One region of the Promicromonospora sukumoe genome, then DNA from elsewhere that is predicted to be linked to it. Evidence: riboswitches for the same ligand, from Rfam matches in the RefSeq annotation. Region 1 holds a riboswitch; the other holds the start of a gene.
The links. A riboswitch is a leader RNA that binds a small molecule or an ion and turns the genes downstream of it on or off. The one in region 1 is predicted to bind FMN.

Region 1 (11,772 bases):
GTGGTCCTGTGGGGCGACGGCGAGGAGACGCTGGCCGAGCCGCACGCCCCGTACCCGCACGCGCGCGACGTCCTGGCGCTGCGCGCCGAGCACGAGGGCGCGGCGTTCCTGCTGGGCTCCCCGGGGCGCACCGTGCAGGCGCAGGGGCTGCTCGCGTCCGGCTGGGCGCGCGAGCTGGCGGCACCCCGGGACGTCGTGCGCGCCCGGGCGCCGCGGGTGCGGGCGCTGACGTCCGTCGAGCTCGCGCGTGAGGGCGCGGCCGCCGCGGCCCGGCTGCCGTCCGCCGCCTGGCGCGCCGCCCGCGAGGCCCTCGACCGGGGCCCCGTGCTGGTGCAGGTTCCGCGGTCGGGCTACCTGCCGGTCGTCGCGTGCTCGCGCTGCCGGGTCGCCGCCCGCTGCTCGCACTGCCACGGACCGCTCGGTCTGCCGCACGCGGACGGGGCACCGCAGTGCACATGGTGCGGCCGGCTGGCCGGCGGCTGGCGCTGCGAGGAGTGCGGGTGGACGGGCCTGCGCTCCGTCCGCGTCGGCTCTGCCCGCACCGCGGAGGAGCTCGGCCGGGCGTTTACCGGGGTGCCGGTGCGGCTGTCGGCGGCGTCCGCGCCGGGCGGAGTGATCGACGCCGTCCCGGGCACCCCCGCGCTCATCGTCGCGACCCCCGGGGCCGAGCCCGTCGCCGAGGGCGGCTACGCCATCGCCCTCCTGCTCGACGCCGCCGTGATGACCGGCGGAACCGGCCTCGCGGCGGGTACCGAGGCCCTGCACCGCTGGCTCTCGGCGGCCGGGCTGGTCCGGCCCGGGCCGGGCGGCCAGGTGCTCCTCGTCGGCGACGGCGCCCCCGGGCCCACCCAGGCCCTCGTGCGCTTCGACCCCGCGGGCTTCGCGGAGCGCGAGCTCGACGAGCGTGCCGAGCTGCACCTGCCGCCCGCGGTGCGGGTCGCCGCCGTGACGGGCGACCGGCCGGCGGTGGACGCCGTCGTCGGCCGGGTGGGGCTGCGCGAGGACCTGGGCGCGGGCTCGGGCGTGCTCGGACCCGTCGAGCTCGACCCGGAGACCCCGGGGCGGGGGTCGGGCGGCCGGGGTCCGGGTGGGCGTGGCACCGCGGCGCCGTCGGGCAGACGGGGCGGGCCGGGCAACGGGGCCGGGAGCGGCCGGAGCAGCGGCGGCAGTGGTCGTAGCAGTGGTGGTGGCAGCGGTGGCAGCAGCGCGATCAGCTTCCAGGCGCTCGACCTGCCCGTGCGGACCGTGCTGCGCGTACCGCTCGCCCAGGGTGACGAGCTCGCCCGTAGGCTCAAGGCCAGCCTGGCCGTCCGCTCCGCGCGCCGCGAGGGCGGCACCGTCCGTGTTCAGCTCGACCCGAAGGAGATGCTGTGACCGCAGCCGACCGCCCGACCGAGACCGTCGTCGACGCACCCGCCACCGACGAGACCGCCATCGACACCGTCGTGTACGACTTCGGCAACGTGCTCATCGGCTGGGACCCCTTCGGTCCGTACGAGGGCCGCCCGAGGGCCGAGGTCGAGGCGTTCTTCGAGGCCGTGGACTTCGGCTCGCTCAACCACGCGGCCGACGCCGGTACCGCCTACTCCGTGCTCCTGGAGCGCGTGGCGCGCACCCACCCCGACCACGTCGAGGACCTGCGGCGGTACGTCGAGCACTACGAGCTGTCGCTGACGGGCCCGATCGAGGGCTCGGCGGAGCTGGTCGCGGAGCTGAAGGGCCTGGGGCTGCGGCTGTACGGGCTGACCAACTGGCAGGCGGAGACCTTCCACAGCGCCGAGCCCGCCGCGCCGGCGATCGGGCTCATGGAGGACGTCATCGTCTCGGGCCGGGAGGGCATGGCCAAGCCGGACCGGCGCATCTTCGAGCTCGTGGCCGAGCGGTTCGGCGTCGACCCGGCGCGCGCCGTGTTCGTGGACGACAAGCACGTGAACGTGGACGCGGCGCGCGGCGTCGGGTTCCACGGCGTGGTGTTCACGGACACCGAGGCCCTGCGCAGGGACCTGCGCGCGCTGGGGCTCCCCGTAGCCGGCTAGCCCGCCGTTGCCGCTGCTTCGGACGCCGCTCCAGCCGCTGCCCGCAGCTCGTCGAGCGTGGTCACGTCGGCCTCCGGGTGGGAGTCGGCGGGGTTGTTCGCCGCGATCGCCTCTGCCACGGGCCAGGTGATGGTGCCGTCGTCGTGCACGTCCCCCAGGAAGGTGTTGTCGAACACGACGACCCACTCCGGCGGCGGCCACGGCTCGGGTCCCACGTGGTTCAGGAACAGCACGACGTCGTCCAGCGCGAGCAGCTCCTCGGCCATCCGGTCTGTGTCGGTGTCGGAGTCGGCGGAGCCGTCGACGGCGACGTGCACCGTGACCGTGGTGCCCTCGAGCATCGTCAGGTCGCCGAGCGATTCGACGACCTCGTCGACTGCGAACGTCAGGTCGATCTCCTCCATGCTCGGGTGCCCCGGTTCGCCGGCCGCCCAGCTCGTGAACCGTCCGACCGCGGCCAGCTCGGAGGCGTGCGCCTCGCCGCCGTCGGCGTACCGGACCGACGGCAGGGCCGCGGAGACCGTCTCCGGGTACCAGGCGTAGTCGGCGGTGGGGGCGGGCCCGGCGAGCACCTCCGCGAATCCCGTGCCTGTTCCGTCGCTCCGGTCGGCGCGGTCGGCAGGGTTGGCGGGGTCGGCGTCGTCGGGGCCCGCGCCCGGCGTGCCCGCCGCGCACCCTGTCGTGAGCCCCACTGAGAGACCCACCGCGAGCACGGCCTTCAGCACGTTCGTGATGAGCCCTGCTGGGACGAGCGTGGATCGGCGCATCGGGGTCCTCCAACGGTGCGGCACCTGGTACCGGGCATGTGTGCCGAGTTTGTGTGCCGAAGCGCGTCGACCTTGCAGGCCGAGCCGCCCCGAGCTCGCCGCCCCGACCGCGCCACCACGACCGAGCAGTCCCGACAGGGCCGCACGTCTGGCGCACACCTAGACTGACCCGGTGCGTCTTCTCTTCGCAGGAACCCCTGAACCCGCAGTCGCCTCGCTGGAGGCTTTGCTCGGCTCGCGCCACGAGGTGGTGGCCGTCCTGACCCGCGCCGACGCGCCGTCAGGCCGCGGCCGCAAGCTCACGCCGAGCCCGGTCCGGGCCCGGGCCGAGGAGGCCGGCCTGCGCGTCATCACGGACGTGCCGCGCGGGGACGAGTTCGTCGCGATGCTCACCGAGCTCGAGATCGACGCGGCCCCCGTGGTCGCCTACGGGCACATCCTGCGTCCGGCCGTCCTGGCCGTTCCCCGCCTCGGCTGGATCAACCTGCACTTCTCGGTGCTGCCCGCCTGGCGCGGCGCCGCGCCGGTGCAGCGCGCCGTCATCGCGGGTGACGAGGTCACCGGCGCCACCACCTTCCTGCTCGACGAGGGCATGGACACCGGCCCCGTGCTCGGCACGGCCACCGAGACGATCCGGCCCACCGACACCTCGGGCGACCTGCTGGGCCGACTCGCCGTCTCCGGCGCCGAGCTCCTGGTGGCGACGCTCGACGCCCTGGAGGACGGCACCCTCCAGCCCCAGGCGCAGCCCGCCGACGGCATCTCCGTGGCGCCCAAGCTCACGACCGACGACGCCCGCGTGGTGTGGACCGACCCCGCTCTCGCCGTCGACCGGCTGGTGCGCGGGTGCACGCCCGCGCCCGGCGCGTGGACCGTGCTGCCCGACGGGTCCCGCCTGGGCCTCGGCCCCGTCTCGCCGCGCCCCGAGGTCACCGACCTGACGGCCGGCGAGGTGCGCGCGCACAAGCATGAGGTGCTGGTCGGGACGGCGACGCACGCCGTCGCGCTCGGCGAGGTGCGCCCGGTCGGCAAGAAGGCGATGCCCGCGCCCGACTGGGCCCGGGGCGGTGGCCGCGCGCTCGTCGAGGAGGGTCTCGTGCTCGGCGGCCTGACGGCGGGCGCGCCGACGGCGGGTGCGGCGGCAGCTCTGACGGCAGCAGGTTCGACTCCGGCAGCTTCGACGCAGCCAGGTGCAACGACGGCGGGTTCGCCGACGGCGGGTTCGCCGACGGCGGGCCCGGCAGCCGGGACGACGCCCGCAGGCGCCGCCGGCACGGCGGAGGTGTCCGCATGAGCGGCTACGAGGGCGACCGCGGCGGCAGCGGCGGCGGAAGTAGCAGTGGCGGGCGCGACGGCGACCGCGGCTTCGGCGACGAGCGGCGCAGCTCCGCGGGCCGGCAGCGCTCCGCGTCGCGGTCCCGCGGCGACCGGTCCCGCACGTCGCAGGCCCCGTCGGAGCGGCGCAAGCGCACCGACCCCGCGCGGATGGCCGCGTTCGACGTGCTCCGCGAGGTCGACGAGTCCGACGCCTACGCGAACCTGGTGCTGCCGCCGCTGCTGCGCGAGCGGCGCATCCGCGGCCGTGACGCCGGCTTCGCGACCGAGCTCACCTACGGCACCCTGCGCCTGCGCGGCCGGTACGACGCGATCCTGGCGACGTGCGTCGACCGCCCGCTGCCGGGCCTCGACCCGGCGCTGCTCGACGTGCTGCGGCTCGGCGCCCACCAGCTCCTCGGCATGCGCGTGCCCGGGCACGCGGCCGTCTCGGAGACCGTCGGGCTGGCCCGCAACCGGGTGGGTGCGGGTCCCGCGCAGATGGTGAACGCCGTGCTCCGCAGGGTGTCGGAGCGGCCGCTGGACGAGTGGCTGTCGATCCTCGAGAAGGAGGCGCCCGACACCCTGACGGGTCTCGCGCTCGCCGAGTCGCACCCTCTGTGGATCGCGCGGGCGCTGCGCGAGGCGCTGGCCGGCAACGAGCGAGGCGTGGACGAGCTCGCCGACCTGCTGGCCGCCGACAACGCCGCCCCGCGCGTCACCCTGGTGGCGCGCCCCGGGCTGGTCGAGGCCTCCGACGAGGACGCCTGGGGCGACGTCGACCTGGTCGCGGGCCGCTGGGCGCCGACGGCGCTGCGCCTGGAGGGTTCGGACCCGTCCGGCATCCCGGCGATCCGCGAGGGCCTCGCGGGCGTGCAGGACGAGGGGTCGCAGCTCGTCACGCTCGCCCTGGCGGGCGTGCCCGTCGAGGGCCGGGACGAGCGCTGGCTGGACCTGTGCGCGGGCCCGGGCGGCAAGGCCGCGCTGCTCGGCGCGCTCGCCGCGCAGCGGGGTGCGGCCCTGGTCGCCAACGAGGTGGCACCGCACCGGGCCCGCCTGGTCAGGGGCGCCCTGGCCGCGCTGCCCGACGGCGCGGTCGAGGAGGTGCGCACCGGCGACGGCCGCGAGGTCGGCACGGAGGAGCCCGGGGCCTACGACCGCGTGCTGGTCGACGCCCCGTGCACCGGCCTGGGCGCGCTGCGCCGTCGGCCGGAGAGCCGGTGGCGGCGGACGCCGTCGGACCTCGCCGCCCTCACCGGGCTGCAGCGCGAGCTGCTCGCCTCGGCGCTGGACGCCGTCCGGCCCGGGGGAGTGGTGGCCTACGTGACGTGCTCGCCGCACCTGGCCGAGACGCAGCTCGTGGTCACCGACGTGCTGAAGAAGCGCGGCGACGTCGAGCGGCTCGACACCCCGGCCGCCGTGCGGTCCGCGCTGCGCCCGGGCGCGGACATCCCGTTGGCCGAACGCGACGACGTGCAGCTCTGGCCGCACGTCCACGGTACGGACGCGATGCACCTGACGCTGCTGCGCCGCACGGCGTAGCAGCGTCAGGTCGATGTTCGGCCCGGTCACCCGGTGAGATTCAGTCGGTGAAATGGGGCGTGAAGTTGAAGCCGACGTTGCGAGGCTGGCGTCGTCGGCGTCCTGCCAGGCGCCCGATCAGCTCGACGACCTGAAACGACCACAGCGCCGCCAGGATGATCAGGACGGCTCCGAAGCTCGCCATGGCACCGCCGAGGCCGCTCTCCATGGTGGGAGCGAAGTTGGTGGGGTCCAGGGGGTCGTAGCGGACGGTGACGACGTCGCCCACGGCAAGCGCATCGTCAGGGCGGGGCACGTAGGTCGCTGGCCCTCTGTCGCCCGTGGGAATCTCCAGCTTCAGGTTGTCGCCGCGCTCGACGACAACCGCATCGACGACGACACCGCGCGACTCCAGAACTTGCCGGTCCCCGTGGACATCTGCGATGAGGAGGATGCCCAGCACGATGCAGCACGGGAAGAGGAACGCGTTGAACCAGAGCCGCCTGGTGCTGATGGTGCGGAGGTTGTAGGTCTCGTCGTAGAACCTGCGGAACCATCCGTGGCTGCCGTCCGGCTTGCTGACCATGGCCGGACGTTAGCGCGCCGTCCGACGTCCGGGTCAGATGCTCCCGGGCGGAGCCTGGGTGAACTTTGGTACCTGGTCGCTGGAGGTGCGGCTGGAAGGCTCGGCTACACGCCCGCCGGCGGCCAGACGCCGATGATCACGGACATGACCAGGATCGTCACCAGCTCGTGGGCCAGGTTCAGGGTGGTGAGCGCGGGCGGGCGGCCCTCGAAGGCGTCGTGGGTGATGAAGCGGGCCGCCGTGAAGCCGATCCAGAGCAGCACGGCGGTCACCACCGACGCCGTGAAGAAGCTGCCCTCGTAGAAGACCCAGGAGATGTAGACGGCGCCGGCGAGCACCCACGCCGTCAGGAAGCTGACGATCACAGTGACGACGATGGGCCAGATGCCCGCCGCCTGCGCGGCCTTCGGGTCGACCCTCGCCAGGCGCATCCAGCGGGTGCCGAACACCCGGGGCGTGTACCAGACGGAGCCCACGACGAGCGTGGACAGCGTCGCCACGATCACAGCCCAGTAGTTCACTTCGGGGATCATCGGTGCTCCCTGTCCGTCGGCCTCTAGGCTGGCATCATGGCAGCACTCATCGCCCCCAGCATCCTGTCCGCCGACTTCGCGAACCTGGAGCGCGACCTCGGCAAGATCGCCACCGCCGACTACGCGCACGTGGACGTCATGGACAACCACTTCGTGCCGAACCTGACGCTGGGGCTGCCGATCTTCGAGCGCCTCGCGAAGGTGTCGCCCATCCCGCTCGACGCCCACCTCATGATCGAGGACCCGGACCGGTGGGCGCCGGCGTTCGCGGAGGCGGGGGCGGCGTCGGTCACCTTCCACGCCGAGGCCGCGCAGGCGCCCGTGCGGCTGGCCCGGGAGCTGCACCGGCTCGGCTCGCGGGCCGGCGTCGCGCTGCGGCCCGCGACGCCCGTGGAGCCGTTCCTCGACCTGCTCGCCGAGGTCGACATGATCCTCGTGATGACGGTCGAGCCCGGCTTCGGCGGGCAGTCGTTCATCGACGGCACGCTGCCCAAGATCCGGCGCGCCCGGCAGGCCGTCAGCGAGTCCGGCCTGGACGTGTGGATCCAGGTCGACGGGGGAGTGTCCCGCGACACGATCGAGCGGGCGGCCGACGCCGGCGCGAACGTCTTCGTGGCGGGCTCGGCCGTGTACGGGGCCGAGGACATCCCGGCCGAGATCGCGACGCTCCGCGAGCTGGCGGCCAAGCACACCCACTGACCCCACCAAACCCGCCTCGTTGAGTGCTGGGTATTCGCCCTTCTCGCGCACGAAAAAGGGCGAATACCCAGCACTCAACGGAGCCGGGTGGGTTAGTTCGTTCGGGTAGAAATAGTGTGCCAAGCGCGTTGTTTGACCGACGCACCTCGACGAGTCACGTCACCACGGAGCCCCGAGCGGGGGAGTCCGGGCGGGTATGCGGGCGCGCGGCAGCAGGGCCGCGGCGGCCCAGGTGGTGCCGGGGTGTGACGCAGGCCATGGCACCTGGCTGCGCGGGCTGTGGCATGCTGGCGATCAGCAGTACGCACACACGTGCTCCGGGGTCGGTGTAATTCCGAGCCGGCGGTTATAGTCCGCGACCCGCGTCCGTCCGCAAGGACGGGCCGGTTGACCTGGTGGAACTCCAGGACCGACGGTGAAAGTCCGGATGGGAGGATGCACGTGCGGCGGAGCCGTCCCCAGGGGCGTGCTACGTCGTGACGTCGTGCGCGCGGGCTGGGCCTTCGGGCTCCCTGTCCGCGTACCCGTCGTCCACCCCCGGAGCGCCGACGCTCGGGGAGGACGGCATGAATCAGGCAGCCACCGGTCAGACGGCGACAGCGCCGCACGGTCTCGAGGCGGCGATGCGCCGCGCGCTCGCGCTGGCACGGCTGGGACCGGCGTACGGGCCCAACCCGCGCGTCGGCTGCGTGCTCCTGGACCCCGACGGCCGCACCGTCGCGGAGGGCTACCACCGGGGCGCGGGGACGCCGCACGCCGAGGCCGCGGCCCTGACCGACGCCCGCTCCCGCGGCATCGACCCGCTCGGCACGACGGCGGTCGTGACGCTGGAGCCCTGCGCGCACCACGGCCGCACCGGTCCGTGCGCGGACGCCCTGATCGAGGCGGGCGTCGCCGCGGTGCACGTCGCGGTCGGCGACCCGAACCCCGTCGCGACGGGCGGGGCGACCAAGCTCCGCGACGCCGGGATCGAGGTGACCACGGGCCTGCTCGCCGACGAGGGCGAGGAGCTGCTGCGTACCTGGCTGCACGCCGTCCGCACGGGCCGCCCGTACGTCACGCTCAAGCTCGCGACCAGCCTCGACGGGCGGGTCGCCGCCGTCGACGGGACCAGCCGGTGGATCACCGGCGCGCAGGCCCGCGCGCACGCCCACGTCGTCCGCGCGCAGGTGGACGCCATCGCCGTCGGCACGGGGACCGCACTGGCCGACGACCCGTCCCTCACCGCGCGCCGGACCGACGGCGGCCGGTTCGAGCACCAGCCCCTGCGGGTGGTCCTCGGCGACCGTGTCGTGCCCGACGGCGCCCGCCTGCGCGGGCCCGGCGGCGACCTGCTCACGCTGCCCGGGCACGACCTCGACGGCGCCCTGCGCGCGCTCGGTGACCGGGAGGTGCGGCACCTGCTGGTGGAGGGCGGCCCCACGCTGGCGACCGCCCTGCTGGCCGCGGACGCCGTCGACGAGGTGCACGCGTACGTCGCGCCGGTGCTGCTCGGCGCGGGCGCGACCGCCGTCGGCGACCTCGGCGTGACCACCATCGGTGAGGCCGCCCGGTTCGCCACCGACGACGTGACCCGGCTGGGCGACGACATGCTGCTGGTCGCCCGGCGGCTCAAGCCCCGAGAAACCCCGCTCGTAGAAGCACAGCCCGTAGAAGCGCATCCCACAGAGACGCAGCCCGGCCGGCCCGCCCGGCAGACCCAGGAGGAGATCTGATGTTCACCGGAATCGTCGAGGAGCTCGGCTCCGTCGTCGCGCTCGTCCGGCCGGAGGCCGACACTCCCGCGGGCACCGCGCCCGACGCGGTCCTGACCGTCTCCGGGCCGCTCGCCACGTCCGACGCGCGCCCCGGCGACTCGATCGCCGTCGACGGCGTGTGCCTGACCGTCACCTCCGTGGCGGACGGTGCGTTCGTGGCCGAGGTGATGCCGGAGACCTTGCGGCGCACCTCCCTGGGCGGCCTCGTCCCGGGCGCCCAGGTCAACCTGGAGCGGGCCCTGCCGGCGAACGGGCGCCTGGGCGGGCACGTGGTCCAGGGGCACGTCGACGGCGTGGCGACGCTCGTGCGGCGCACGCCCGGCCCGCGCTGGGACGACCTCGAGTTCTCGGCGCCCGCCGCCCTGACGCGGTATGTCGCGGAGAAGGGCTCGGTGGCCCTGTCGGGCGTCTCCCTCACGGTGACCTGGGTGTCCGACGACGGCTTCGGCGTCTCCCTGATCCCGACCACGCTCGCCGCGACCACGCTGGGCCGCCTGGCCCCGGGGGACGCGGTCAACGTGGAGGTGGACGTGCTCGCGAAGTACGTCGAACGCCTGATGGCGGCGGGAGCGGTCCGATGACCGGCGGGCAGACGGGCGCCGTCAGCGCTCCGGGGATCGTGACGGGCAGCGTGGAGCGTGCCCTCGCCGAGCTCGCCGCGGGTCGTCCCGTGCTGGTGGCGGACGACGCCGGCCGGGAGAACGAGGTCGACGTCGTGCTGGCGGCGGGCACCGCGACGGAGCAGTGGGTCGCGTGGACCGTGCGGCACTCGTCGGGGTACCTGTGCGCGCCGATGCCGGCGCACCGGGCGGACGCCCTGGAGCTGCCGCTGATGGTGCCGAACACCGAGGACCCGCTCCGGACGGCGTACACGGTGTCGGTGGACGCCGTCGGCGTCTCGACGGGCATCTCGGCCGCGGACCGGGCGCTCACGCTGCGCGTGCTCGGCGACCCGGCGTCGGGCGCGCGGGACCTGATCCGGCCCGGGCACGTGCTGCCGCTGCGGGCCCGGGCCGGCGGTGTGCTGGAGCGCCCGGGGCACACGGAGGCGGCGGTGGACCTGGTGCGGCTGGCCGGCGTGGCGGGCGAGGTGGGCGGCATCGCCGAGCTGGTCCGCGACGACGGCGCGGTGATGCGGCTGCCCGAGGCGCTGGCCCTGGCCGAGGAGCACGGGCTCGTGCTGCTGACCGTCAGCGACCTCGTGGCGTGGCGCACGGAGCACGACCCGGTGGTGCCGGCGGGCTCGACGGAGAACGACCCGGAGAGCATCGGCCCGGAGAGCGCACTCGGCCCCTGGGTCGAGCGCGTCGCCGTGGCCGCCCTGCCGACACGGCACGGCGACTTCCGGGTGGTGGCGTACCGCGACCTGCGTACCGGTGCGGAGCACCTGGCGCTGACACCCGAGGTCCCGGCGGGGCGGGGCGCCCGGCACGAGCAGGGGGACGAGCACAGCAGCCGGCACAGTGCCCTCGTGCGGGTGCACTCCGAGTGCCTCACCGGCGACGGGCTCGGCTCGCTGCGCTGCGACTGCGGACCCCAGCTCGAGGCCTCGCTGGAGGCGGTCGCGGCCGAGGGCGGCGCCGTCGTCTACCTGCGCGGGCACGAGGGCCGGGGGATCGGCCTGGCGGCCAAGATCCAGGCGTACGCGCTCCAGGACCTCGGGCTGGACACCGTGGAGGCGAACGTCGAGCTGGGCCTGCCGGTGGACGCGCGGGAGTACGGCGCGGCGTCGGCGATCCTCGCGGACCTCGGCCTGGACCGCGTGACGCTGCTGACGAACAACCCGGAGAAGGTGACGGGGCTGCGCGCGGCGGGCACGGACGTCGTCGGGCGACGGGGGCTGGTCGTGGGGCAGGGGGTGCACAACCACCGGTACCTGGAGACCAAGCGGGTGGTACTGGGGCACAGCATCGGCACGCCGGGCGAGCACCAGATCCAGAACTACCTCCAGAGCCAGAACGAGCACGAGAACCAGCACCAGAACCAGCACGAGAACGAAGGAGCACGCGCATGAGCGGCGCAGGAGCACCCAGCATCATGGTCGACGGCACGGGCCTGCGGGTGGTGGTGATCGCGGCGAGCTGGCACGAGCAGGTGATGGACGGCCTGCTCGCCGGCGCCCGGCGCGCCCTGGTGGCGTCGGGCGCGCAGTGGACGGAGCTGCGGGTCCCGGGCTCGTTCGAGCTGCCCGTGGCCGCGGCCCGCGCGGCAGGGATCGGGGTCGGCGGGGGACCGGCGGCGGACGCCGTCGTCGCGCTCGGCGTCGTGATCCGCGGGGGCACCCCGCACTTCGAGTACGTGTGCCAGGCGGCGACGTCGGGCCTGACGGACGTGAGCGTGCGGACGGGGGTGCCGGTCGGGTTCGGCGTGCTGACGTGCGACGACGAGCAGCAGGCGCTCGACCGGGCGGGCCTGGAGGGGTCCAAGGAGGACAAGGGCGCGGAGGCGGCCGAGGCCGCGATCGCGACGGCAGTGGCGCTGAAGAGCCTCTCGTCGACGGCGGGCCTGCGGGGCCTCTGACCCGGCCTCTGGGCGGCGGCGGGCACCACGCCGCCGCCC
Region 2 (11,772 bases), on a different contig from region 1:
CTCCTTGAGCCGCCGGATCGTGGCCAGGACCTGCGCGTCGCACTCGGCCCGCAGCTTGGTCTTGGTGCCGAAGTGGTGCATCACGAGCCCGGCGCTCACCCCGGCGTCGGCCGCGATGGTCCGGACCGACGCGCCGAAGCCCTCCACCGCGAACCGGCGCACCGCGGCGTCGCGGATCCGGGCGCGGGCGGTGAGGTCGTCGGCGTCGACGGGGCCGTTGCGGGAGCTGCTGGTCGAACGATCCGAACGGGCTGAACGCATGTTCAACATGCTAGACACGCGTTCAGCCCGGTGTCCATACCCGTGTCAGACGTACAGGTCACGGGAGGGACCTGTACGTCTGACACGTGGTGTGGGGGTCAGCCCTGGGCGGTGCCCCGCCAGCGGCCGATGGCGCGCATGACGTGGTAGATCACCAGTGCGGCCGCGGTGCCGAGCGCGATGCCGCCGAACTCCAGGTCGCCGACGATCCACGTGAAGTTGGCGATACCGATGATCAGCGGCACGGCCGCCGTGGTCAGGTTCACCGAGTCGGAGAAGTCGACCTTCGCCTGCACCCAGATGCGGGCACCGAGGATGCCGATCATCCCGTAGAGCATGGTCGTGACGCCGCCGAGCACGCCCGCAGGCACGGTGTTGATCAGCGCACCGAACTTGGGCGAGAGGCTGAGCACCAGCGCGCCGAAGGCGGCCACCCAGTAGGCCGCCGTGGAGTACACGCGGGAGGCGGCCATGACGCCGATGTTCTCCGCGTACGTGGTGGTGCCCGAGCCGCCGCCGAGGCCGGCGAGGGTCGTCGCGACGCCGTCGGCCAGAAGGGCCCGGCCGGTGAGCTTGTCGTAGTCGCGGCCGGTCATCGCGGCCACCGACTTCACGTGCCCCACGTTCTCCGCGATGAGCACCAGGACCACCGGGAGGAACAGGCCGAGCACGCTCGGGTCGAACGACGGCGCGGTGAAGTGCGGCAGGCCGAGCCAGCCGGCCTTGGTCACCGGGGAGAAGTCGACCTCACCGCGCACGCTCGCGAACGCGTAGCCGATCACCACGCCGAGCAGGATCGCGAGCCGGCCGACGATCCCCCGGAACAGCACCTGGATCAGGATGATCGAGGCGAGGGTGACCACGGCCGTCAGCGGGGCGAGCTGGAAGTTGCTCCACGCCACCGGCGCCAGGTTGAGCCCGATGAGCGCCACGATCACACCGGTGACCACGGGCGGCATGATGAGCTGGATCCAGCGCGCTCCGGCGAAGTGCACCACCACACCGACGAGGGCCAGGAGCAGGCCGGTGGCGAGGATGCCGCCGACGGCGACGGACTGCCCGCCCGACGCCGTCGCCGCGGTGATCGGCGCGATGAACGCGAAGCTCGACCCCAGGTAGCTCGGCAGCCTGTTGCCCGTGATGAGCAGGAAGGCGATGGTGCCGATGGCCGAGAAGAAGAGCGTGGTCGCCGGGTCGAACTTCGTGAGGACCGGCACCAGGAACGTGGCGCCGAACATCGCGACGATGTGCTGCAGACCGATCCCCACGGTGCGCGGCCAGCTCAGCCGCTCGTTCGGGGCCACCACCTCACCGGGGGCGATACGGGCGCCGTCACCGTGCAGCTTCCAGCCGAGTCGCATTGTGTTGTCCTTGATCTCGCAACGAAAGTGTCGCGCGGATCTTAGCGGTCGGCGGGTTACGGCCCGGTCAACAGCTGCTGCGGTACTCGCTGATCTGCTCGTCCGGCTCCGGGGCTGGGCAGAGGAACTGCGCGTAGCGCTCGTCGTCGTCCACGTAAAGCTTGAGCCACGAGATGCCGTACCGGGCGACGGTCGCACCCGGCAGGGTGGGCGCGTCGTGCCCCAGGCCGCGCAGCTCCAGGTACGCCTTGTCGCCGTCCGCCGGGAGCGACTCGTACATCGGCTCGGCGTGCAGCCGCACCCGGGCCACCGTGTCGTCCTCGGCCCCCACGATCAGCGTCGGCGCGCTGACCTCGGGGAACGTCTTGTCCACGCTCCAGGGCGTGAGGGGCACGACGGCGCGCAGCGCCGGCCGGTCCTTGGCCGCCTCCAGGCTGCCGCCGCCACCCATCGAGTGGCCCATCACGGCCTGCCGGGTGTGGTCGACGCGGTCCGCGGCCTCGGTCTCCTGGAGCTGGTCCAGCGCCGCGAGGAGCTGGTCGCCGCGCTGCGCGGGCGAGTCGGCCGGGGAGTTCGTGTCGATCGTCACGACGACGAAGCCCTGCGAGGCGATCCGCGGCCCGAGCCAGGCGATGCTCGCCTGGGTGCCCGTGTAGCCGGGCGAGACGGCGACCGCCCCGAACGTGCCCTCGGACGTGTCGGCCGGGTAGTAGACGGTGCCGCCGCCGAACCCGTCGGCCGCGGCCCGGGAGATGACGTCCACCTCGACGTCGAACGGGCCGAGCGGCGCCTCGACGCTCGCCTCGGAGGGGTCCGGGCCGCGCCGGAGGCCGTCGTCGGCGGAGGCTGCGGCCGGGCCGACGAGCGTCCCGGCGGCCAGCACCGTCACGGCCAGAGAAGCACGGGCAACACGAGACATGCTCTGCATGGACTTCTCCTGGGGTCGTCGCGAGGAGCGGCTGAGAAGACCCTAAGGAACATTCACCCCGACGGCCTGCGGAAGCGCACGGGCCGCCCCGCCGGGTGGCGGGACGGCCCGGGAGCAGGCGGGAGCGACGTCAGCCGAGCTGGGGGCGCACCTCGCGCGCGACCAGGTCGAGGTGGTCGAGGTCCGCCAGGTCCAGCACCTGGAGGTAGACCCGCTGGACGCCCTCGGCCTCGAGCGCCTTGAGCCGGTCGACGGCCTCGGCGACGGTGCCGGCGATGCCGTGCTCGCGCAGCTCGGCCGGCTCCCGGCCGATCGCCGCGGCGCGCCGCGTGAACTCGGCCTCGTCCTTGCCGATCGCGGCGACGAGCGCCACGGACTGGACGATCGACCCGGGCTCGCGCCCGGCGTCGGACAGGGCCTTCTCGATCACCTTGATCCGCGGGCCGATCTCGCTGATCTCCGGGAACGACTGGTTGTACTCGTCGCCGTACCTCGCCGCCAGGGCGGGGGTGCGGCGCGGGCCGCCGCCCCCGACCAGCACGGGGATCTTGGACTGCGCGGGCTTGGGCAGCGCCGGCGAGTCGGTGATCTGGTAGTGCTCGCCCGAGAAGGAGAACGTCTCGCCGACGGGCGTACCCCACAGGCCGGTGACGACGGCGAGCTGCTCCTCCAGGATGCCGAACCGCTTGTCGGGGAACGGGATGCCGTAGGCCGCGTGCTCGGCGGCGAACCAGCCGGTGCCGAGGCCCAGCTCCACGCGGCCGCCGGACATCTGGTCCACCTGCGCCACCTGGATCGCCAGCACGCCGGGGTGCCGGAACGTCGCCGACGAGACGAGCGTGCCGAGCCGCACCGTGGAGGTCTCGCGGGCCAGGCCAGCGAGCGTGACCCAGGAGTCGGTCGGGCCGGGCAGGCCGTCCCGGTCGCCCATCGCGAGGTAGTGGTCGGAGCGGAAGAACGCGCTGAACCCGAGCCGCTCGGTCGCCTGGGCGACGGCGAGCTGGTCGTCGTACGACGCGCCCTGCTGGGGCTCGGTGAAGATACGCAGGTCGAGAGTCATGTTTCCTCTGGTGCCGGTGGGTCAGTCGAACTGGGGGTCGGTGGTGCGCGACCGCTTGATCTCGTAGAAGTACGGGTACCGCGCCAGCGTCACGGAGGCGTCGAACAGCGCGCCCGCCTCCTCGCCGCGCGGGATGCGCGTGAGCACGGGGCCGAAGAAGGCGACGCCGTCGACGTGGATGGTGGGCGTGCCGACGTCGTCACCGACGGGCTTCATACCCGCCTCGTGGGAGGCGGCGAGCTCCTCGTCGTAGTCCTCGGAGGCGCCGGCCGCCGCGAGCTCGGCGGGCAGGCCGGCCTCGGCGAGCGCCGCGACGGCCACGGCGTCGAAGTCCTTGTCCTGCTGGTTGTGGATGCGCGTGCCGGCGGCGGTGTAGAAGGCGGAGAACGCCTCGGGGCCGTGGTCGGTCTGGACGGCCGCGGCGATGCGGCCGATCCCGCGGGAGCGCTCGATGCGCGCGCGGTAGTCGTCGGGGATGTCCCGGTCCTTGTTGAGCAGGTAGAGGCTCATCAGCTTGAAGGTGAGCTCGACGTCGCGGATCTGGGCCACCTCGAGGGCCCAGCGCGACGTGATCCAGGCGAAGGGGCACAGGGGGTCGACGTAGACGTCGACGACGGGACGGGCAGCGGTCTCGGTCACGCGCAGCAGACTACGCTCACTGCGTGACCGGGATCCGATGGGGAAGTCTCGCCACCGTCGTCGTCGGCGGGGTGATCTTCCTGGTGTGCCTGGTGGGCCTCGTGCTCGGTCATCCGTGGTCCGCGGTACCCGGTGTTCTCGGCCTGCTGACGGCCGTGCGCGAGGTGCGCTACCTGCGCAGACTGCAGTCAGGGAAGATCTCCGGCAAACGGGAAAATTCGCATCATGAGCCCCATACTTCGCTCAAAGACTCTTCACGGCGGCCGTGGGACACGCGGTAGCCTGCCTGGCATGACCGCCGTCCGTACCCACACGCACGCGCAGGCCGTCGACGCTGCGGTGGACCTGTTCACTCGGCAGGGGTACGAGGGAACCACCGTCGAGGAGATCGCCGACGCCGCGAAGGTGAGCCGCGCGACGTTCTTCCGCCGGTTCCGCTCGAAGGAGGACGTGGTCTTCGCGGACCACGAGCTGCTGCTCGAGGAGGTCGTGGTGATGCTGGCCGCGACCCGGCCCGACGCGCGGGCGAGCGAGGAGTCGGGCCACGACCTGGGCCGCGCCTGGGACGCGGACGTCGACCCGTACCTCGAGGTGTGCCGCGCGGCGCGCATGGTGTTCGACCACCACGTGGGCCAGCGCGAGACGTCGCTCGCCCGGTACGCCCTGCTGCAGCAGGTCCCGGCCCTGCGCGACCGCGAGCTCATCACGACGCACCGCTACGAGCGGGCGTTCACGCACTACCTGCGCGACACCCTGCCGCCCGAGCGGTCCGCCTCCACGGCGTCGATCGCCTTCGCGGCCTCGGTGGTCGCGGTGCACAACGCGATCCTGCGGCGCTGGCTGCGCACGCCGTCGCTGGAGCTGCGCCCGGAGCTGGAGGAGGCGTTCGCCGACCTGCGCCGGGCCGCCGTGCTCGGCACGGCCGCCAGCCCCCTGGCCGACGACGGCACACCGGTCACCCGCCGCGTCGTCGTGACCGTCGTCGAGGGCGTTGCGGGGCCCGACGAGGTGGCCCGCGCCGTCCGCGACGCGCTGGTCTGACCCGACGCGCCGACCTCACGCGCCGGCCTCACCCCGTGTCAGACGTACAGGTCCCTCGGGGGACCTGTACGTCTGACACGGGGCGCTTCCGGGCGGGAATGCCGCCGTGGCATCCTGTGTTCCGCTAGACATCGTGCAGCAGCAGTTGCACACGTGCTCCGGGGTCGGTGAAATTCCGAGCCGGCGGTGATAGTCCGCGACCCGGGTCGCTCCTTCGGGAGAGCCCGGTTGACCTGGTGAGATTCCAGGACCGACGGTTAAAGTCCGGATGGGAGGAAGCACGTGCGGCGCGCGCCGTCGACCCCTCGGGGTCCCGGCACCACGCCGTCGTCGGCGCCCTCGTGGCGCGCCGGCCCTCACCCCGGAGTCCCTGTGCGGACTTTCGGAAGAGGGAAGAGACATGGACTGGTTCCGCGCCGCCTACGACGCGACGTTCCTGGTCGGCGACCAGCAGATCTACTGGCGCGAGGTCATCGGCAACCTGTTCGGCCTGGCCTCCGCGCTCGGCGGGCTGCGTCGCAAGGTGTGGGCCTGGCCGGTGGGCATCGTCGGCAACGTCGTGCTCTTCACCGTGTTCATGGGGTCCTGGTTCGGCGAGACGGGACGCGCCGACATGCTCGGCCAGGCCGCCCGCCAGATCATGTTCATCGCCGTCTCGGTCTACGGCTGGTACCGCTGGCGGCAGACCCAGCGGATCGGCGGCGTCGGCACCGTGGCCGTGCACCCGCGCTGGGCCTCCTGGCGGGCGCGCGTGGGCCTGGTGACCGGGATGTTCGCCGGCACGCTGCTGCTCACCCCCCTCTTCCGCGCCCTCGGCTCCTACGAGCCGGTCTGGGCGGACGCCTGGATCTTCATGGGCTCCGTGCTCGCCACGTACGGCATGGCCAAGGGCTGGGTCGAGTTCTGGCTGATCTGGGTGGCCGTCGACCTGGTCGGCGTGCCGCTGCTGTTCTCCGCCGGGTACTGGGCGACCGCCCTGATGTACGTGGTCTACGGCGTGTTCACGCTGATCGGCTTCTTCGCGTGGTGGCGCATCAGCCGCCGGGAGCAGGTCGGCCCGGACGGGGTCACGGTCGCCGCGGCCTGATCCCTCCGCGTCCTGAGCCGGCGCCCTGGGGCCGCCACCCGATCGCGTACCGTCGGCGCTCGTGAACGCACAGGAGCGCACGGCCAGGATCGGGATCGTCGGCTCGGGCTTCCGCGCCCGCACCATGCTGCGGGTGCTGCACGCGCTGCCGGACCGGTTCGAGGTGGCGGGCGTGGCCACCCGCAACGCGGCGGACCGGGAGGCGCTGGCGGCGCGCGGCCTGCCCGCCGCCGGCCTCCCGGGGCTCCCCGCCCCGGCCTACGCCTCGGTGCCCGAGCTGCTCGACGGCGGCGCCCCGGACCTCGTGCTGCTGACCCTCCCGGCGGGCGCGGCCCAGCCCGTCATCCGCGACCTCGCCGCCGCGGGCGTCCCCGTGCTGACGGAGACACCCGCGGCCGGCACCGTCGAGGAGCTCGCCGCGCTCCAGCGGCTCGTGGACGACGGCGCCTGCGTGCACGTCGCCGAGCAATACCACCTGGAGCCGCTGGTCGAGGCGCAGCTCGCGGTCGCGGCGTCGGGCCTGCTGGGCGCCGTGACCGACGCCCACGTCGCCGTCGCGCACGACTACCACGGGATCAGCGTGCTGCGCCGGGCCCTCGGCGCCGGGTTCGAGGACACCGAGATCACCGCCCGGCGCGACGTCCGCCGGGTGCTGCCGAGCCCCAGCCGCGCGGGCGACCCGGACGACCTCGCCCTCGTGGACACCGTGCACGCGACGGCCTGGCTGGACTACGGCGACCGCCTCGGCACCTACGAGTTCGACGACGTCCAGTACCGCTCCTGGGTGCGCTCCCCCGCGCTGCTGGTGCGCGGCGAGCGGGGCGAGCTGCGCGACGACGTCGTCCGCACGGTCGGCACCGACGGGCAGCCCCGGCGCGCCACGCTGGAGCGGGTGGCGGCGGGCGGGGCCGGCAGCCACGAGGGCCTGTTCCTGCGCGGCTACGCGCTCGACGGCGAGTGGCTGCACCACAACGCGTTCCGCCCGGCCCGCCTGCCCGACGACGAGCTGTCGATCGCGCGCATCGTCGCCGACATGGCCGACCACGTGCTGCACGGGTCGACGCCGCCGTACTCCGTGGCCGAGGCGGCCCAGGACCAGTACCTCCAGCTCGAGGTGCGGCGGGCCGCGGCGTCGGGCGAGCGGGTGCGGACCCGGCCGCAGCCGTGGGCGCACGGGCGAGTCTGCCGCCACGCCGGGGCGGAGACGTCGTGAGACGTAGTATCGCTTGACCTGAGATTGGGTACCGGCGCACCATGGGAAGCATGACTCAGACCCCCGGGGTGACGGCGCCCGACTACGACCTCACGCAGCCGCTCGACATCGACTTCGCCGGCGCCTTCGCCGACATCACGGAGGAGGAGCGGGCACAGCAGCTCGCCGTCCGCCAGTTCGTGCAGGACGAGGTCCTCCCCGTCATCGACGGGTACTGGGAGCGGTACGAGGTCCCGATGGACCTGGTCAAGCGCATGGCCGAGCTGGACTTCCTGCGCGACGGCGTGGACGTGCCCGGCTTCCGGAAGATCTCCAAGATGGCGGAGGGCCTGTCCGCGATGGAGATGTCGCGCGGCGACGGGTCCGTGACCACCATCTGCGGCGTGCAGGGCGGCCTCGCGCTGCGCTCCATCACGATGCTCGGCTCGGACGAGCAGATCGAGAAGTACGCGGGCCCGATGGCGCGCGGCGAGATCCTGGGCGCCTTCGCGCTCACCGAGCCCACGCACGGCTCGGACTCCGTGGGCCTGGAGACCTCAGCGGTCAAGGAGACGCGGGACGGCGTCGAGGGGTACGTCATCAACGGCGAGAAGAAGTGGATCGGCTTCGGCTCGATCGGCGACATCTCGGTGGTCTGGGCGCGCGGCGAGGACGGCCAGGTGCACGGCTACATCGTCCCGCAGGACACCCCTGGCTACCGGGCCACGACCATCGAGGGCAAGCTCTCGCTGCGCGCCATCCACCAGGCGCACATCGTGCTGGACGACGTGTTCGTCCCGGCGGACTGCCTGCTGCCGAAGTCGCGGTCGTTCAAGGACACCGGCCGCGTCCTGTTCGCCACGCGGCTCGGCGTGGCCTGGGGCGCCGTCGGGCAGGCCATCGCCTGCTACGAGACCGCCGTGGCCTACTCCCAGCAGCGCGTGCAGTTCGGCCGCCCGCTCGCGGCGAGCCAGATGGTGCAGGAGCGCCTGACGAAGATGCTGTCGATCCTCACGCAGATGCAGCTCCTCGTGAAGCAGATGACGCGGCTCGACGAGGCCGAGCAGCTCACCGGCCCGCAGGCCTCGCTCGCCAAGTACACGTGCACCCGAGGCGCCCGCGAGATCGCCGCCATCGCCCGCGACCTGCTCGGCGGCAACGGCATCCTGCTGGAGAACCGCGTGGCCCGGCACTTCGCCGACATCGAGGCCCTGCACACCTACGAGGGCACCGAGAGCATGCAGGCCCTGATCATCGGCCGCGAGATCACGGGCACCAGCGCCTTCGCCTAGGCGGTTCCGAGGTAGGGAAAACCCCACCCGGACCGGGTGGGTTCGCTCAGTGTTCCGGGGGCGCCGGTCCGCCTAGGGTCATGACCATGACCAGCGATGACGGCCCGACGCCGGCGCCCCCGCCCCGCACCCTCGCGGACCATGTCGCGCCCGCGCTGACCTCGGGCACGGGGTTCTTCCGGGCCCCGTACCACCCCGCGACCCGGCGCGCGGTCGCCGCGCTGGCCGTCGGCTGGATCTGGCACCTGACGGCCGGCCTGGTCCTCTGGGCCCTCGTCCTGGTCTCGGCCGGCCTGGTCCCGGCGCTCGGCGTCGGCGTGCCGATGCTCGCCTTCTGCCTGCTGCTCGCCCGGCGCTTCGGCACCGCCGAGCGGGCCCGCATCGCCCGCCAGACCGGGGTGCGGGTGCCCGCCCCGCGGCGCAGGCCGGCGCCCGCCCGGCCCACCCCGTGGTCCCGGCTGTGGGCACCCGTGCGCGACGACCGGGCCTGGTCGGCCACGCTCTACGCCTTCCTCGGGATGCTCACCACGTGCGTGTTCTTCTCGGGCGCCACCGCCCTCGCGGCCGGGGCGGTCGCCGGCGTGGCCTTCACGCTCGTGGGCCGGGACAGCTCGCTCGCACAGTGGTCCGGCCTGCCGTGGGCGGCCGTCGTCGTCGGCGCGCTGGCCGCGGCCGTCGTGCTCGTGTGGGCGGCCGCCGCCCTCGCGCAGTACGGGTCCTACCTCGTGGTGCGCCTCGCGACGGTGCTGCTCGGCCCGTCGGCGGCCGAGGTGGCCGACGCCCGCGCCGCCGCGGCCGAGCAGGAGACCCGCGTCGCCGAGGCCGCCGCGCACACGGCCCGCGAACGCGCGGCGGTGCTCACCGAGTCCCGCACGGCGGCCGTCTCCGCCGCCGACACCGAGCGCCGCCGCATCGAGCGCGACCTGCACGACGGCGCCCAGCAGCGGCTCGTCGCCCTCGGCGTCGAGCTCGGCGTGGCCCGCCGCCTGGCCGACAAGGACCCCGAGCACGCCGTCGCCGCCCTGGAGCTCGCGCACCGCGAGATCAAGGAGACCCTCGCCGAGCTGCGCGACCTGGTCCGCGGCATCCACCCCGCCGTGCTGTCCGACCGCGGGCTCGACGCGGCGCTGTCCGCGCTCGCCGGCCGCAGTCCGGTCCCGGTCCGCGTCGAGGTCACGGGCGACCTGACGCCCGCGAGCGCCGCGGCGCAGGCCGCGGCGTACTTCGTGGTCGCCGAGGCCCTGACCAACGTGGCCAAGCACGCCGGGGCGGAGATGATCCGGGTGCACGCGAGCCTGGTCCCCGACGACCGGCCGGCCCGCCTGCGCGTCGCGGTGTCCGACGACGGCCGCGGCGGCGCCGAGCTGTCCCCCGGCAGCGGGCTCGCCGGCCTGCGCGGCCGGGTCGCGGCCCTGGACGGCACCTTCGAGCTCGACAGCCCGCCCGGCGCGGGCACCCGCCTGACCGTGGAGGTCCCGTGCGCATCGTGATCGCGGAGGACTCCGTCCTCCTCCTGGACGGCCTCACCCGCCTGCTCGCGGCGGAGGGGCACGAGGTGACCGGGTACGGCACCGCGGACCGCCTCGTGCTGGCGCTGTCGGCGGCGGGGGCCGAGCTGCCCGACCTGCTGGTCACCGACGTCCGGATGCCGCCGTCGCACACCGACGAGGGGCTGCGCGCCGCCGTGCACCTGCGCAGCCTGCACCCCGACCTCCCGGTCCTGGTCCTGTCGCAGTACGTGGAGCAGAGCTACGCGCGCGAGCTGTTCGCCCGCGGCGCGCGCGGCCTGGGCTACGTGCTCAAGGACCGGGTGGCCGACGTCGACGAGTTCCTCGACGCGGTCGCCCGCGTGTCCGGCGGCGGCACCGTCGTGGACCCCGAGGTCGTCACGCAGATCATCGCCCGCCGCCCCGGCTCCGACCTCGACGTCCTGACGCGGCGCGAGCGCGAGGTGCTCGCGCTGATGGCCGAGGGCCGCTCCAACGCCGCCATCGCGGACCGCCTCGTCGTGGGGCTGGCCGCCGTGGAGAAGCACGTCACCAACATCCTGACCAAGCTCGGCCTCCCGCCGGCCGCCGACGACCACCGCCGGGTGCTCGCCGTGCTGCGCTGGCTCGACCAGAACGGATCACGCTGATGACCCAGCCATCCTCCGGGAACTACGTCCAGGACGCCGGCTACCAGCCGGAGCCCCCGCAGCGCGGCGCGACCGCCCGCGTCCTGACCACGCTCGGCGTGGTGCTCGGCGCCGTCGTCGTCGGCTTCGGCGGGCTGTTCCTCGTGGACCTGATGATGTCGGAGACCACCACGACCCAGCGTTCCTACGACGCCGCGGGGACGGTGGAGCTGGTGGCCGACGGCGACGTCACCGTCGGTGTCGCCGAGGGCGACGTCGAGGTCGACGCCGTCGCGCACAGCGGCATGCGCCAGCCCCGGTACGCCGCCGACGAGTCGGCGGACCGGCTCCAGGTCACCCACCGCTGCGGGTGGTCCATCATCTTCGCCCGCTGCTCCGGCGAGCTCGACGTGACGCTGCCCGCGGGTACCGAGGTGGTGGTACGCACCGAGAACGGCGACGTGGTCGCGAGCGGCGTGGCCGGCGACGTGTCCCTGCGCACGAGCAACGGCAGGGTCGAGGCCAGCGACATCGAGGGCCCCCTGTCCGCCCGGTCCAGCAACGGCGCCGTCACCGTCGTGAACTCCGGCGCCGACGTCGAGGCTTCGACCTCCAACGGCGAGATCTCCGTGGAGGACGTCGACGGCACGGTCACCAGCGACACCAGCAACGGCCGGATCACGATCGACACGGTGACGGGCGACGCCTCGGCGTCGACCAGCAACGGGTCGGTGGAGATCTCGGGCGTGGCCGGGAACGTCTACGGCAAGACCAGCAACGGCCGGGTCACCGTGC

Region 2: another riboswitch for FMN. It lies ahead of pnuC (nicotinamide riboside transporter PnuC); the one in region 1 lies ahead of ribD (bifunctional diaminohydroxyphosphoribosylaminopyrimidine deaminase/5-amino-6-(5-phosphoribosylamino)uracil reductase RibD).

The regions. Positions count from the first base shown of each region.
Region 1 is NZ_JACGWV010000001.1:2,177,825-2,189,596, forward strand. Features, by position in the region: gene FHX71_RS29720 (primosomal protein N') at 1-1,374, shown strand, start outside; gene FHX71_RS09595 (HAD family hydrolase) at 1,371-2,036, shown strand; gene FHX71_RS09600 (hypothetical protein) at 2,033-2,803, opposite strand; partial or broken gene fmt (methionyl-tRNA formyltransferase) at 2,976-3,908, shown strand; gene FHX71_RS09610 (RsmB/NOP family class I SAM-dependent RNA methyltransferase) at 4,094-5,659, shown strand; gene FHX71_RS09615 (hypothetical protein) at 5,700-6,224, opposite strand; gene FHX71_RS09620 (DUF1761 domain-containing protein) at 6,329-6,757, opposite strand; gene rpe (ribulose-phosphate 3-epimerase) at 6,794-7,456, shown strand; FMN riboswitch at 7,766-7,900, shown strand; gene ribD (bifunctional diaminohydroxyphosphoribosylaminopyrimidine deaminase/5-amino-6-(5-phosphoribosylamino)uracil reductase RibD) at 8,023-9,171, shown strand; gene FHX71_RS09635 (riboflavin synthase) at 9,171-9,794, shown strand; gene ribB (3,4-dihydroxy-2-butanone-4-phosphate synthase) at 9,791-11,227, shown strand; gene ribH (6,7-dimethyl-8-ribityllumazine synthase) at 11,224-11,733, shown strand.
Region 2 is NZ_JACGWV010000002.1:1,189,779-1,201,550, forward strand. Features, by position in the region: gene FHX71_RS22415 (TetR/AcrR family transcriptional regulator) at 1-261, opposite strand, end outside; gene FHX71_RS22420 (uracil-xanthine permease family protein) at 360-1,622, opposite strand; gene FHX71_RS22425 (poly(ethylene terephthalate) hydrolase family protein) at 1,690-2,550, opposite strand; gene FHX71_RS22430 (LLM class F420-dependent oxidoreductase) at 2,681-3,610, opposite strand; gene FHX71_RS22435 (DsbA family protein) at 3,632-4,249, opposite strand; gene FHX71_RS22440 (hypothetical protein) at 4,273-4,530, shown strand; gene FHX71_RS22445 (TetR/AcrR family transcriptional regulator) at 4,541-5,290, shown strand; FMN riboswitch at 5,440-5,576, shown strand; gene pnuC (nicotinamide riboside transporter PnuC) at 5,691-6,377, shown strand; gene FHX71_RS22455 (Gfo/Idh/MocA family protein) at 6,439-7,590, shown strand; gene FHX71_RS22460 (acyl-CoA dehydrogenase family protein) at 7,641-8,861, shown strand; gene FHX71_RS22465 (sensor histidine kinase) at 8,948-10,351, shown strand; gene FHX71_RS22470 (response regulator transcription factor) at 10,339-10,998, shown strand; gene FHX71_RS22475 (DUF4097 family beta strand repeat-containing protein) at 10,998-11,772, shown strand, end outside.